One region of the Paenibacillus sp. 01T442 genome, then DNA from elsewhere that is predicted to be linked to it. Evidence: riboswitches for the same ligand, from Rfam matches in the RefSeq annotation. Region 1 holds a riboswitch; the other holds the start of a gene.

Region 1 (7,198 bases):
AGCGTCTTTCTTTACAACTTTCTCAGTAGAAGCAGCTTTGTCTTTGCTAGTTTTAGCCTTATCTTCTTTTACCGGCTGCTTTTCCTTGCCGTTCTCATCCGTCGTTTTGGCCACCACAACTGCTGCCGAAGCAACCGCTTCACCCGATACGGAATCTACAAAGCATAACGGTGGAAATAAGACGCACCACCAATTTTGTCCTTCACCAGAACCAATCACAACGCGCAAAGCTTCATAATCCCCAGCTGGGTAGACGTCATTACCGTACATTTTGGTTGGAAAAGGGACAACACCTAGCTCCACTGTATGCGGATAGTTGTAGCCGCGGGATGCAATCATCTCGCCAACGAGTTGATCGAATTCAGGCAAATGCGCATTCACAACCGCTCTGGCCTCGTCCAAGGAATGGGGTTGGGCAACCCAATCTGACATACGAGCAATAATCGCATCGCGAATCTCGCGTTTCAAAGCTTGGTCCTGCGCAGAATCCGAGTTTGCTAGAATACGCAAACGAATCGATTCTTCAGGTATCGTAGGCGAAATAACCGCCGCATTCGTACGATTGGATTCCCAACACATAATCATAAGTATAAGTGCAAAAACAATGAATGATAAGCTCTTAACTGAGTGGCGCTCCGTTCTCTTAACCATGGAGAGTAGCCCCTTTCCCGTTCCCGTCTTCTACTAGCCAGTATGGACAATAGTGGGTGGGGCTAAACCTATGAATCTATTATTTTTGTAAAATGATAGAGTTGGTCCGCCAAGGGAAAAAGGCGGAGAGAAAGCAGCCGATCCTAGAAGGAAATCGGCTACTCCATGGAGCGGATCGCGATCACATGGCGATCGATCCCCTGGAGATCCTGCACGAAGCGGATCTCCGACCAATCCGTGGCGGCGCGCAGCAACGCCGCAACCGCCTCCGCCTGCCCGATGCCCACCTCGAACCCGACCACGGTCGGGATTCGTGGCAGCCGGTGCAGCTGCGAGATCATACGGCGGTACAGGTCGAGTCCGAGGGCACCGCCGAACAAAGCTGTGTGCGGCTCGAATAGCCGCACCTCAGGCATCAGCGCAGGCAGGTCGCCATCCGGGATGTATGGTGGGTTCGACACCACCATATCCGGCGCGAGCCCGCGCTCAATATAAGGCTCGAGGAGGTCGCCCTCGAGCCAGGTTATCCGCGCAGCCACCCCGTGGCGCTGCGCATTCTTGCGAGCCATCTCCAGCGCTGCCGCGGAGATGTCGCTGGCCGCCACACGCCACGCAGGGCGCGCGTGCGCGATCGTCACCGGGATGATGCCACTCCCGGTGCCCACATCCGCAAGGAGCGGAGCGCCTTGCGGGAACAGACGCGAGCCCTCATGGAGCATCTCTTCCACGAGCAGCTCGGTCTCCGGCCGCGGGATCAGCACGGCCGGCCCGACTTCAAAGGGAAGGCCGAAAAAATCCTGCTCACCGGTGATGTATTGCACCGGTTCACCCGCGGCCTTCCTTGCAATGAGCTGGTCCCACGTCGCGACCAGCTCTACCGGCATCTGTTCCTGCCACCAGCGGAACAGCAGTTCAGTCCGCGTGCAGCCTCCTAAGAGGTGCTGCAACAATAACTCTGTGCAAGACGAAGCCTCTGCGACGCCTTGCTCCGCTAAAAAAGAAGAAGCCTTCACAAAGGCTTCTCTCACACTCATGTTTGCAGTCGTCATTACATCGCCTCTAAGGCATCGGATTGTGCAGCAATCGTTAACGCTGACACAATTTCCGCCATATCGCCGTTAAGAACTGTCTCTAGACGGTGAAGCGTCAAGCCGATACGGTGGTCGGTAATTCGGCTTTGCGGGAAGTTGTACGTACGAATACGCTCTGAACGGTCGCCCGTTCCGACTTTGCTTTTACGCTCGCCGGCATATTTCGCTTCTTCTTCTTCACGCAATTTATCTGAAATCCGCGTACGAAGTACGCGAAGCGCTGACTCTTTATTGGAGTTCTGCGATTTACCATCCTGACACGTTGCGACGATACCCGTTGGTACGTGGGTTACACGCACAGCGGATTTCGTTGTATTAACGGACTGACCGCCTGCTCCACTGGAACAGAATGTGTCTACGCGAATATCCGCATCGTGGATCACGATTTCCACATCTTCTGCCTCCGGCATAACAACAACCGTCGACGTGGAGGTGTGGATCCGTCCACCGGATTCCGTTACTGGAATACGTTGAACACGGTGCGCACCGCTCTCAAACTTGAGCTTGCTATAAGCACCTTTACCCGTAATCATGAAAATAATTTCTTTAAATCCGCCCAAATCATTCACGGATGCATCCAAAATCTCCGTTCTCCAACCTTGCGCATCCGCATAACGCGTATACATCCGGTAGAGGTCGCCTGCGAACAGCGCAGCTTCATCGCCGCCTGCCGCACCGCGAATTTCCACGATGACGTTCTTATCATCGTTAGGATCCTTCGGCATCATCAGAATGCGAAGATGTTCTTCTAGTTTAGCGGATTGCTCGCTAAGCTCGTCGATCTCCATTTTGACCATTTCGCGCATCTCATCATCCAGCTTCTCATTCTGCATCACTTTCGCATCAGCTAGCTGTTCGCTCACGCTCTTATATTCATTATAAGCATCGTAAGCTTCCTGAAGATCAGATTGCTCTTTGGAATACTCTCTTAGTTTCTTCGTATCACTCGTTACATCCGGGTCACACAATAACTCGCTTAGTTTGTCGTAGCGGTCCACAATGGACTGAAGTCGATCCAACATAGGGGATCACTCCTTTCTTATTTTTATCATCAATTAAACGTTGAAACGGAAATGCATAACGTCGCCGTCATTTACCACGTAGTCTTTACCTTCAAGACGAACTTGCCCTTTTTCCTTCGCACCCGCCATGGATCCAGCAGCAGCCAAATCGTTATAAGAAACAACTTCTGCACGAATAAATCCACGTTCGAAATCCGTATGAATGACGCCAGCCGCTTGAGGAGCTTTCGTTCCTTTACGAATCGTCCATGCTCTAACTTCTTGAACCCCAGCTGTGAAATACGTGTACAAGCCGAGTTTGCGATAAGCAGCTTTAATCAATCTATTCAAGCCGGACTCTTGAAGTCCCAACTCTTCCAGGAACATTGCTTTTTCTTCGTCTTCCAGCTCAGCAATTTCGGATTCCACCTTCGCGCTAATGGAAACGACTTCGTTGTTTTCTTTCTCTGCGAATTCCTTCACAATTTTAACATATGCATTCTCATCCGCTGTTGAAACTTCATCCTCACTCACGTTCGCCGCGTAGAGCACTGGCTTCATTGTTAGCAAATGTAGATCGCGAACCAGGAGGCGCTCATCTTCTGTCAAATCCAAGCTGCGTGCTGGCATATCATTATATAAGGCTTCTTTGATACGTTCCAAACACTCAACTTCAGCAACCACTTTCTTGTCGCCGCCCTTGAGGTTTTTACGTGAACGCTCGATCTTTTTATCAACCGACTCAATGTCTGCCAAAATCAATTCAAGATTAATCGTCTCGATGTCGCCAATCGGATCGACTTTCCCAGAAACGTGAGTAATATTATCATCCTCAAAACAACGGACAACATGCACAATCGCATCAACTTCACGGATGTGTGCTAGAAATTTATTTCCAAGGCCCTCGCCTTTGCTCGCACCCTTAACCAAACCCGCAATGTCAACGAATTCGAAAGCCGTCGGCACGATGCTCTTAGGCACAACGATTTCCACCAGCTTCTGCAATCTCTCGTCTGGTACTTCTACTACCCCAACATTCGGATCGATCGTACAGAACGGATAATTCGCAGATTCTGCCCCCGCCTGTGTAATTGCATTAAACAATGTCGATTTTCCTACGTTCGGTAGACCGACGATACCTGCTTTCAAAGCCATTGTCGTTACAACTCCTTAATTTTCGAAAATCATCCTTCTTATTATATAGTACTTAGCGGGCAAAAAAAAGCCTGCAAGCTATTGATTGGCTGCAGACTTTTTTTCCRTTGCTTTTTTGAACTCTTCATCCCGCTTCTGTTCGAAGTAAGTTTCAATCTGATTACGAAGAATAAACCCCCGTAATGTATTGCTTTGCTCGGCAGGAACACTCTCGAAGCTGGCTCCGTAATAGTAGCCGTCTTCCTGCTTTTCTTTCCTTATAATTTCCAACCTGCACGGCATCTCAAAACCTAAATCCAACTCAACTTGCAACATACATTTCTTATGAAGAATACCATCGATCATGGAATTATCATTAATAATATAACCAATTCCGTTCATGGAAATATTTTTTATCGAAATTTCAATTGGATTTTCCAAGTGATGCTGCTCTTTTTGAGTAATATTTTGAAATCCTACAATGTATCCTACATTCTTCACATCGACCCGCGGAAACTCCCGTTTCTCTGAAAATTTCTTCCGATTCTCAGGTGGATTGATCACGATCAGTGAACCAGGCTCTCTTGCTACGACTGTCGAATGAAAAACGAATAGACCCGATTTCGTATATAACGTCATTTTCGTTTTATCACCCAGTTGAAATACATCGTATTCCGGCAGCTCAATCTCCATGATGTCTCCTTGTGCATAGGTAAGAATACCTGTTGACACGAAATCATCCTTCGCCACTACAGCTCGGCAATGCATTAATACCTCCGCATCATATCCTTCTTTACTCCCATATCGCTTCAAAGTATCCTGCTTCATCGCCATGCTCATCTTCACCCTCCCTATTGATGGATTTCATAGCATTTTTCCGCACAAAATAGACTGCCCCACACAGGGACAGCCTACCACCGCAATCAATAAAAGCATCGATTTTCGGTAACCAGGCTGCCGTAGTTCATAAGAACCGTAGACCCTCAGCTTTGCGTCCTTGCCTTTCAACAAGTTTGCCATTGTCGAACCCTGCTATTCATTTATGTAGATATCGTTGTTCGTTACTGGTCTAAATGATCTATCTTTCGTCCAAACTGGTCTAAAAGACCCACTGTACTCACCATTATACGTAGCTCATGCACTTCTTTCAACTAAAATCCTTGCATGGACCCTATTTTTATTGTATGAATGTGTAGTGGAAATTGAATATCCACAGGTTTATAAGTTATCCACATTGTTATCCACAGCTTGTTAACAACGAATATTTGTTCGGATCTCTATACACATGTGGATAAACTATTATTGCGAGGTGTCCCCCTGTGGATCAACATATCCCTTGGATGAGAGAAGCGATCGGTGAGGCGCTGAAAGCCGAAGCCATTCGCGAAGTTCCGATCGGCGCGGTCGTCGTCCATCAAGGTCAAATCATTGGCCGCGGTTACAATTTACGTGAAACAACCCTTGATCCTCTTGCGCATGCAGAGATGATTGCTATTAAACAAGCGAGCGAGTATCTGCAGGCTTGGCGCCTTCTGGATTGCCAGCTCTATGTGACATTGGAGCCATGTCCGATGTGCGCGGGTGCGATCGTGCAAGCGCGTGTACCTCAAGTTATTTATGGTACGGTGGATCCGAAGGCCGGCTGTGCAGGAACGTTAATGAACTTGCTGCAGGAAGACCGATTCAATCACCGAGTCGACGTGGTTAGCGGTGTTTTGCAAGAGGAGTGTTCCACGATGTTAACGCAGTTTTTCCGGAAATTACGGGGCAAGGCCTAAGCCCTCGGCTAACTCTACGAGCTTACTCATCGTATTCCAATTACGCGCCGTCGTTTGATTGCCAAGCTTCTGAATGTTACTTGCCAGCTTCGAATCCAACACGCTTTGCCGAAACAGAAAATATATGGTGCAGCCCCGTATCTGAAATTCATCTACTTCACTCTGTCCCTTGGATAAGATGTCGGTGAATGTCTGCGGGGCTTCTTCTGTTAGAACAGAAATTTGAATGCTCTCCCCTTCGGACAAAGCTTCTGCGTCATAGGGGCAATTCCTTACAAGTTCAGCTAGCTCCGCTGCGGTGCGCAAAATAACGGTAGGCGCTACGCCTGCCGCATCGCTGATTGCTTTTTCAATACGCGGGCGTAGGGTTTCTCCTGACTCTTCGGATTGGAACAACACATTGCCGCTTTGCAAATAGGTCTGCACTTGCGTTAATTCTAAGGCCTCTAGCGTTTTTTTTAAGTCAGCCATTTTGATCTTGTTCTTGCCTCCTACATTAATCCCACGCAGAAAACCAACATAAATCGTCATTGTGGCTTGCCTCCCTTACTTTAATTGGATGGAACGAATGATGAAGAAGATGATCGTGCCAAACAGCATCAATAGGATAAATCCTAATACCCATAAATTAAGCTCCGCGGTACCTTCTTTTGCACTTTCGATAACAGACCATTCAATGAAGCCAAACAGAATGACAATCACTGTTTTAAGACTGTTTATTAATAAACGCGCATTCTGGTACTGCACTCGGGCATTCTGTGATGTGATGGGAGTCGGATAATTATACACATGAGGAACCTTACTTAGGAGCGTCAAGCCAACATAGATGATAACGCCTATGAGTGGAAAGGCTACTAGGCTCATTTTGTTCCCCCAGCCATTGATCTCCCCTTTCCCGTTAAAATGCATCGGAATTCGCTCAGGCATATCGTGCCACACGTAGGCGACATAAATGATCATACTTACGATAACGATCAGGGAAATGACATCGAGTATGATTTCAACTTTAGATCTATCGAGATGAATCACCGGACGTTGCTCCATACGACACCTGCTTTCGATTGGATTTCTTTTTCCACTATGTACTTTCCTTACTCCAAATCAAACCTCCTGCTTGAACGTGGGTTAAAATGGTTGCACCCCGAAAACATCTCGTGTTAGAATGACGATACTATGCGCCCGTAGCTCAGCAGGATAGAGCAACAGTTTCCTAAACTGTAGGTCGTACGTTCGAATCGTATCGGGCGCGTATAGTTCTTTTTAAACAAACATACGTAATAGGGGATTTCAACTCAGGTTGACAATCCCTTTCTTTGTTATTGCCATTATCGATTCATATTCGAAAGGAGTCCTCACTCCGATGACAACTCGCGCTATTTCATCTTATCGCATCCCGCTATTCTGTGCGGTCACGATGCTGTTCTGGATGTCGATGTACACCAGCGTTCCAATCATGGCGCCTTACGTGGAATTCCTCGGGGGAAGTCATCAATTGGCTGGCTGGATTGTCGGCATGTATGGCATCTCGCAGATGCTGCTCCGT
Region 2 (7,198 bases), on a different contig from region 1:
AGAGTTAAAATTAAAATTTATTGTTTCAGGAGATGTGTACATATGAAGGTCAAAATTTCTCGTAACGCAGCAAAAGTACTTCAATTGGAGCTTAATAAAGAAGAAAACCAAGGTTTGTTGGTTCGCGTACAAGTGACGCATAAGCATGGTGATCATGCTCACTATGGTTTGGGTCTTGATGATAAAACAGAAAATGATGTTGTAGTAAACACGGACAAAGGAATTGATGTTTTGTTAGATCAATCCGAGCCACTTCTAGATGGTATCCGTATCGACTACTTCTACACACCAGAGGAAGGCTTCATGATTACTAACCCAAGCAAGGGGAACCACGGAGACCACTAATGCGGAATGATATTCGCATTTGTGATAAATGCAAACACATGAAGGTGAAATCGGCACTTGCCAAAATAAGTGCCATTGCACCGGACACAGAAGTCAAAGTTGCGTGCAAATCGTATTGCGGTCCATGTTCGAGATTCGCATTCATCTTTATTAATGGCCGCTATATTACGGGCGCAACGGAAGACGAAGCCATCGACAAAGCAAAAAAATACGTGAAATGAGTAAAAAGCATCCGTCCAATAGGACAGGATGCTTTTTTGCTTATATAAGCTGGAATTAGGCGTAAACGGCTGATTTTTCTAACAACTTACGAATTTCACGATCGATCTTGTGCGGTTTCGTAGTAGGAGAGAAGCGCTTGATTACATTGCCGTTTCCATCGACTAGGAATTTGGTGAAATTCCACTTGATACCGGACCCGAATAGGCCAGATGCCTTGCTCTTCAAATAACGATACAATGGATGGGCATCGGAGCCATTCACATCGATCTTGGCGAATAGCGGAAAATTAACACCGAAATTAAGTTGGCACGCCTGTTCAACTTGCTTGTTATCGCCAGGCTCCTGATCTCTGAATTGATTGCAGGGAAAACCTAGGACACTAAAGCCTTGATCTTTATAGGTGTCGTGTAACTTTTGAAGTCCTTCGAATTGAGGAGCTAACCCGCATTTGGTTGCTGTATTTACAATGAGTAGGACCTGATTCTTGTAATCGCTAAGCGATTTGTCTTCACCGCGAATCGTTTTCATTTTAAATTGATGTACACTCATAGTGACACAACCTTCCGAAACTAATATTTCTCACAATTTAATTGTACACAATTTTAATTCAGAAGGAAAGTTATTTTTTCGCCAAATCTTCTAATGCACCTGCGATCGAAGGAAAGCGCCACTCAAAACCATGCTCTTGAAGTACACGAGGAATGACCTTCTGACCTTCCAGAAGCAGAACAGAAAGTTCGCCAAAAATTAATTTCATCATAAATGCCGGAACAGGAAAGAGATTGGGTCTTCGCATGGCAGTCGCAATCGCGCGTCCCAATTGCTTATTCGTTACTGGATTTGGGGCCGTTGCGTTAACGGGACCAGCAATCGATTCATTTTGAACGCAAAAATCAATAAGTCTCACCATATCATCGATATGAATCCACGAATGCCACTGCCTGCCGCTGCCAACTGTGCCGCCTACTCCAAGCTTATAAGGAAGTGCCATCTTGGGGAACGCACCTTCTTTATTATCCAACACCAGTCCAACCCGCACCTTCACGATACGTGTTCCTTGGATTAAATCAGCCGCAGCTTCCCATTGCTTGACTACGCTGGCTAGGAAGTCCGTCTCTCGATAAGGACTCGTCTCATCAAAGGTATCTGAATCCGAAATACCGTAATACGACATGCCGGAAGCATTCACAACGACCTTTGGCTTTGGATCCATTTTCGCGACAAGCTTGGCTACATGCTCAGCCGCCTGCAATCGGGATTGTAAAATTCGCGTCTTAGCCGCTTTCGTCCACCGTTGACTGATGGATTCACCAGCCAAATTTACGATTGCATCAAGACCTGCAAGAGATTCCGTATTTTGCTCTAACTGATCCCATGTTATCGTTCTGACACTTGGTATCTGCTTGGAAGATGAGCGTGATATATTAATAAGTTCGTGACCTTGTCCCAACCAGTAAGTGATTAAACGTTTTCCAATAAACCCACTGCCGCCTGTGATCGCTATTTTCATATGCAAGCACCTCCATATCATTATTATAGATACTCCATCCAATAAATACCATCAAGGAGAAAGCGATCGAGAAAGGTAAACATTCCAGTCTAAAATGACGACACAATTCGCTATTTTCGTGTATAATTGGATTTTGGTTATTAATTAACCATAGGGTAATTCGTGTGTCAGCGAGAGGAGTCATCGTCTATGAATCGAATGCGTCAATTTCTTCAAGCCTATCATCCTATCGTACATACGCTTATCTTAGGTACGGTCATGGCTCGGGCTGCTTCTTCCATGAGTTTACCGTTCCTAGCAATCTATTTGGCGAAGCACTCCGATATGAGCCCTGGGCTCATTGGTATTGTAATTGGAATGGGGGCATTAGCTGGAACGTTTGGCGGTTTTATCGGTGGTACGTTGTCAGACCGATTCGGACGTCGAGTCATTATGCTCGCGGCACTCTTTGGCTGGGGAGTCGTATTCCTCGGATTCAGTGTTGTAAAATTACCGGTCTTATTTATGCTGCTCAATATGCTCAATGGACTGTGCCGCTCATTCTATGAGCCTGTGTCACAAGCGCTAATGGCAGATTTAACGGAGCCGTCCAAAAGGATGCAAGTATTTTCACTCCGCTATATGGCGATTAACGTTGGTGTAGCTGTTGGACCTTTGCTGGGAGCTTTCTTTGCAACTATGAACGGAGCCTTGCCATTCCTGCTGACCGGGATTATTTATGTAATCTATGGTGTGACACTTTACGCCCTTCTAATTAAATTCGGGATTAAGAAAATCGAAGGTGAGAAGAAAGCCATCGTTACTTTCCGTTCTGCGATAGGTGTTATTCGTAAGGATATGACCTTCCGTTTGTATATAATCGGGGGGATTATCGGAGCCATTGGTTATTCACAGGTGATGGTGACGTTGTCGCAGTACTTACAAAGGGATTTTGCTAATGGGGTCAAAATGTTCGCCATTCTCATGAGCGCCAATGCCATTGTTGTTATTGCGATGCAGATTCCGCTGGGGAAATGGGCAGAAAAGTATTCACCTCTAACGGCTATTGTTGTTGGCAACTTGATGTTCGCATTAGGTGATATCGGATTTGCGTTTTCACACTCTTTGACATGGCTGATTATTTCGATGGGAATTTTCACGTTTGGTGAAATTTTGAACTATCCTGCCGCGAACATGTTGATAGATAAGCTAGCTCCTGAACATATGCGAGGAACGTACTACGGTGCTCAAACATTAACGAACATAGGTCACTTTATGGGGCCATGGATTGGCGGCTTTCTATTGGTTTCCTTTGGCGGCAGCACGCTCTTTCTTGTGATCGCTATTTTGTCGATGATTGGCTCGATTTTCTATTGGAGAGGCACGAAACGTCAAAAAACAGTGAAAATAACGTCGAAAATGCAAATATTATGATGAATTTCGTAAAAATAGTTCCTTCGAACTATTCGATTTCAAATCGTCATCCCTTATCCTTAAGAGTATAGCAAGTATTATTTTGAAATCTTCATCTAAAATGATTGTGCATGTCATCTCGACAAAGGCAAAGCTGGCGAAAGCCAGTGACGCAAAGCTACAGGGGCCTTACTTCTCCTGCAAAGGACAAGCAGCCAGCCAGCCGCCGAACGATTGGGAATTCACTTCAGAACCCCTCTAGTCGGTTCACTACGGTGGGTTTTTTTCTCTGTCATAGCGAAGCAAATGAATCAAATGGAATGACACGTACAAAGGAGGCCCTAGCGGCATGAAATCGGAAGTTAAATTCCAGGATGAACAGAAAGCAACATCGTTATGCGGTAACCATGTTGCACGTTTGGTGCCATCCACGGATGGACCTAAGCTTATGATTAACCGAGAAGAGTATGCATTAAACGAAGCGTGTTGGGATGTTGAGATGTTTCACGGGAGAAACAATAGCATTCTGATTTTTTACTGGAAAGGCGAAGTAAAGCTCTCTGTGAAAATGCCTCCGATGGCTCAAATCGAAGGGTTTGTCACAAGACTTTTGCAATGTCTATCATCCAAATTGAGAGTGGTTCAGCCTATCTAGGTGAATCGCTCTTTTTTTTTTGAAATCGCTCATTGTCACCTAACGACACTAGCTGATATAATATGACCATCACATTTCATAGTTCTTAAGAACTACATTAAAGGAGATGCATGGCATGAGATTGATCACACGTTCCGATTTCGATGGTTTAGTATGCGCGATGCTCTTCAAACAATTAAATATGGTGGATGAAATGAAGTTTGTCCATCCCAAAGATATGCAGGACGGCTTAATTGAGGTTACGGAGAATGATATTTTGGCAAATGTACCCTACGTTCCAGGATGTGGTTTATGGTTCGATCATCATTCCAGTGAACTCACACGGATGGGGGAATCCGTAACGTACAAAGGTGAAACGCGACTTGCTCCAAGTGCTGCACGAGTTGTCTATGATTACTATGGTGGGAAAGAAACCTTCGGCGATATCGACGATATTATGCAAGGTGTAGATAAAGCGGACTCCGCGCAGTTTAGCAAAGAAGATATTTTGAATCCGAGCGGTTGGGATTTGCTTTCGTTTATCATGGATGCTCGAACGGGATTAGGTCGTTATCGGGATTATCGCATCAGTAATTATCAGTTGATGGAGGATCTAGTGGAGCATTGTGCAACGAAATCCGTTGGTGAGATCATGGAGTTACCCGATGTGAAAGAGCGTGTAGCTCGTTATTTTGAACTAGATGCGCTATACCGGGACATGCTGCAAACCTATACACGGGTTGAGGGAAATGTCGTCATTACGGATCTTCGCGATGTGGAGACGATTTATCCGGGGAATCGTTTCATGGTCTATGCCCTATATCCGGAGCAAAACACCTCGATTTGGATTGTTGATGGTCGAAACAAACAAAACTGCGTATTCGCTTGCGGGCACAGCATTGTCAATCGCACCGCACAAACAAACATTGGGGATTTGATGCTTCAACATGGCGGCGGTGGGCATCATGCTGCAGGGACTTGCCAAGTGGATTATGGGCAAGCTGACGAGGTTCTGAACAAAATCGTTGAAACGATGCAAGCAGCAGGTTAAAATAAGTGGACAAGCCGCAGCGGGGGAGCAGCCCAGCGTGCGGTTTTTCTTTGTAAGGAGGTTGTCATCCATGGACTTAAAACAGATGCACCACGTTGCGATTATTTGTTCGGATTACGAGCAATCGAAGCATTTCTATGTTGATTTACTCGGACTTACCGTCATTCACGAAACATATCGCGCTGAAAGAGACTCGTACAAATTGGATTTGCGCATTGGGGCTACCGCACAGGAAATTGAATTATTTTCTTTCCCGAATCCACCCCTGCGCGTGAATCAACCTGAAGCGAGGGGGCTACGTCATCTGGCCTTCGTTGTAGCTAATATGGAGCAAAGTGTGCAAGAGCTAGAAAGCAAAGGAATTCCGGTTGAGCCAGTGCGGGTTGACCCGATTACTGGGAATCTGTACACGTTTTTCGCGGATCCGGATGGATTGCCGTTGGAATTGGTGGAGATTGTTGGATAGGTGAAATTTTGAGCGGGCCGAAGTAGATCGGACAGCTGACTAAAAAATCGTAGATCGATTAGTCAGATTAATGGTTAACGGCCGCCAGTGTCGTTATTGTCCTATAATTCATTTCTTTTTGCGCGTAACGGACCCTAGAGCTCTTATTGGCCCATTTCGCGTGCATATTTCCTCCAAAAACGGTTAATAGCCGCGATAGTGTCCGTTAGAATTCTGAATCGGCGATGTTTCATCGAATAGGGGCTTCCATGTCCGTTACCTTGGCATGGAGAAACGGGATACCTCCGTAAGTGCAATCCAAAAACAGCGGCAGCCAAGACGTAAAGTCTCGCTGCCGCTGTTTCATTTATTTGTATGCTACGTGTCTTACCTGCGCGGAGGTAACGGTCCTAAATACTGGAATAAATTACATTCGATCCGTCCATTAAAAAGCTTACGCTTCTTATCGGCGCGGCGGTTCATATAATGCTCGAGCTGTGTGCTCGGGCTTAGGATGAACAGGCTCCACGACGGCATTGGCCGCGTTAATGCACCGAGCTCGCGCAGCGCCAGCTCAACATCCGGTGCTTCACCAAGACGCTCGCCGTACGGCGGGTTGGTGATCAGGCAGCCATAGTCGCCGCGCGGGCGCGCTTTGGCGATGGGCTCAACCTTCAGCTGGAACTGCTTCGTCAGTCCAGCTGCCTTGGCGGCCGCCTCTGCCACTTCGATGGCAGCAGGGTCAATGTCGCTGCCGACAATGTGCAGCGGCACGTTGTCTTTCACCGCGTCGAACGCTTCGTCGCGGGCTTTGTCCCACAGCTTGCGGGGAATGTTTCCCCAAGCTTCACTAGGGAAGCTGCGCCGCAGGCCTGGCGCGATGTTCCAGCCGATCATCGCCGCTTCGATCGGGATGGTCCCCGACCCGCAGAACGGGTCGTAGAGCGGCCGGTCGACGTTCCAGCGGCTTAACAGGATCAAAGCGGCCGCCATCGTTTCCTTCAGCGGCGCTTCGGTCACGAGCTTGCGGTAGCCGCGCTTATGAAGACTGGGGCCGGTCGTGTCGATGGTTAGCGTAGCGATATCGTTCAGCAGCGCGACTTCAATCACATAGCGAGCTCCGTTCTCGGGGAACCATTCGGTGCCATAGCGCTGCTTCAGTTTCTCAACGACAGCTTTCTTAGCGATTCCTTGGCAAGCGGGAACGCTGGATAATTGTGACTTATGGGATCGCCCCTCGACAGGGAATTCGGCATCGTTCGGGATCCAGTCTGGCCAAGCGAGAGCTTTGGTGCCTTCGAAAAGCTCATCGAAGGTTGTTGCTTTGAATTGCCCCATTAGTACGAGGACGCGATCGGCTGTTCGCAGCCAAAGGTTCGTCCGACAGATGGCCAATTCGTCACCAAAGAAACGGACGCGTCCATTCTCGACGGTCATTTCCTCATAGCCGAGGTCACGGATTTCGCGGGCAACGATAGCCTCAAGTCCCATCGGACAAGTGGCGATTAGTTCAATTTTTTGTGGCATAGGTATAGTCCTTCCATCCGGGTTGTACAACGCTCATAAAACTCATACAATTAACAAGTATAGGACAAATAG

What was found. A riboswitch is a leader RNA that binds a small molecule or an ion and turns the genes downstream of it on or off. The one in region 1 is predicted to bind cyclic di-GMP.
Region 2: another riboswitch for cyclic di-GMP. It lies ahead of AC1DLM_RS27640 (hypothetical protein); the one in region 1 lies ahead of AC1DLM_RS10150 (PilZ domain-containing protein).

The regions. Positions count from the first base shown of each region.
Region 1 is NZ_JBFTPF010000008.1:155,902-163,099, forward strand. Features, by position in the region: gene spoIIR (stage II sporulation protein R) at 1-651, opposite strand, end outside; gene prmC (peptide chain release factor N(5)-glutamine methyltransferase) at 810-1,700, opposite strand; gene prfA (peptide chain release factor 1) at 1,700-2,764, opposite strand; gene ychF (redox-regulated ATPase YchF) at 2,798-3,898, opposite strand; gene AC1DLM_RS10150 (PilZ domain-containing protein) at 3,977-4,717, opposite strand; cyclic di-GMP riboswitch class I at 4,819-4,905, opposite strand; gene tadA (tRNA adenosine(34) deaminase TadA) at 5,197-5,655, shown strand; gene AC1DLM_RS10160 (DUF1697 domain-containing protein) at 5,638-6,186, opposite strand; gene AC1DLM_RS10165 (DUF1648 domain-containing protein) at 6,202-6,699, opposite strand; tRNA gene AC1DLM_RS10170 (tRNA-Arg) at 6,831-6,904, shown strand; gene AC1DLM_RS10175 (MFS transporter) at 7,016-7,198, shown strand, end outside.
Region 2 is NZ_JBFTPF010000058.1:23,939-31,136, reverse strand. Features, by position in the region: gene AC1DLM_RS27665 (HesB/IscA family protein) at 43-345, shown strand; gene AC1DLM_RS27660 (YuzB family protein) at 345-566, shown strand; gene AC1DLM_RS27655 (glutathione peroxidase) at 622-1,116, opposite strand; gene AC1DLM_RS27650 (TIGR01777 family oxidoreductase) at 1,187-2,077, opposite strand; gene AC1DLM_RS27645 (MDR family MFS transporter) at 2,267-3,490, shown strand; cyclic di-GMP riboswitch class I at 3,607-3,700, shown strand; gene AC1DLM_RS27640 (hypothetical protein) at 3,819-4,124, shown strand; gene AC1DLM_RS27635 (exopolyphosphatase) at 4,240-5,154, shown strand; gene gloA2 (SMU1112c/YaeR family gloxylase I-like metalloprotein) at 5,225-5,620, shown strand; gene AC1DLM_RS27625 (THUMP domain-containing class I SAM-dependent RNA methyltransferase) at 5,987-7,126, opposite strand.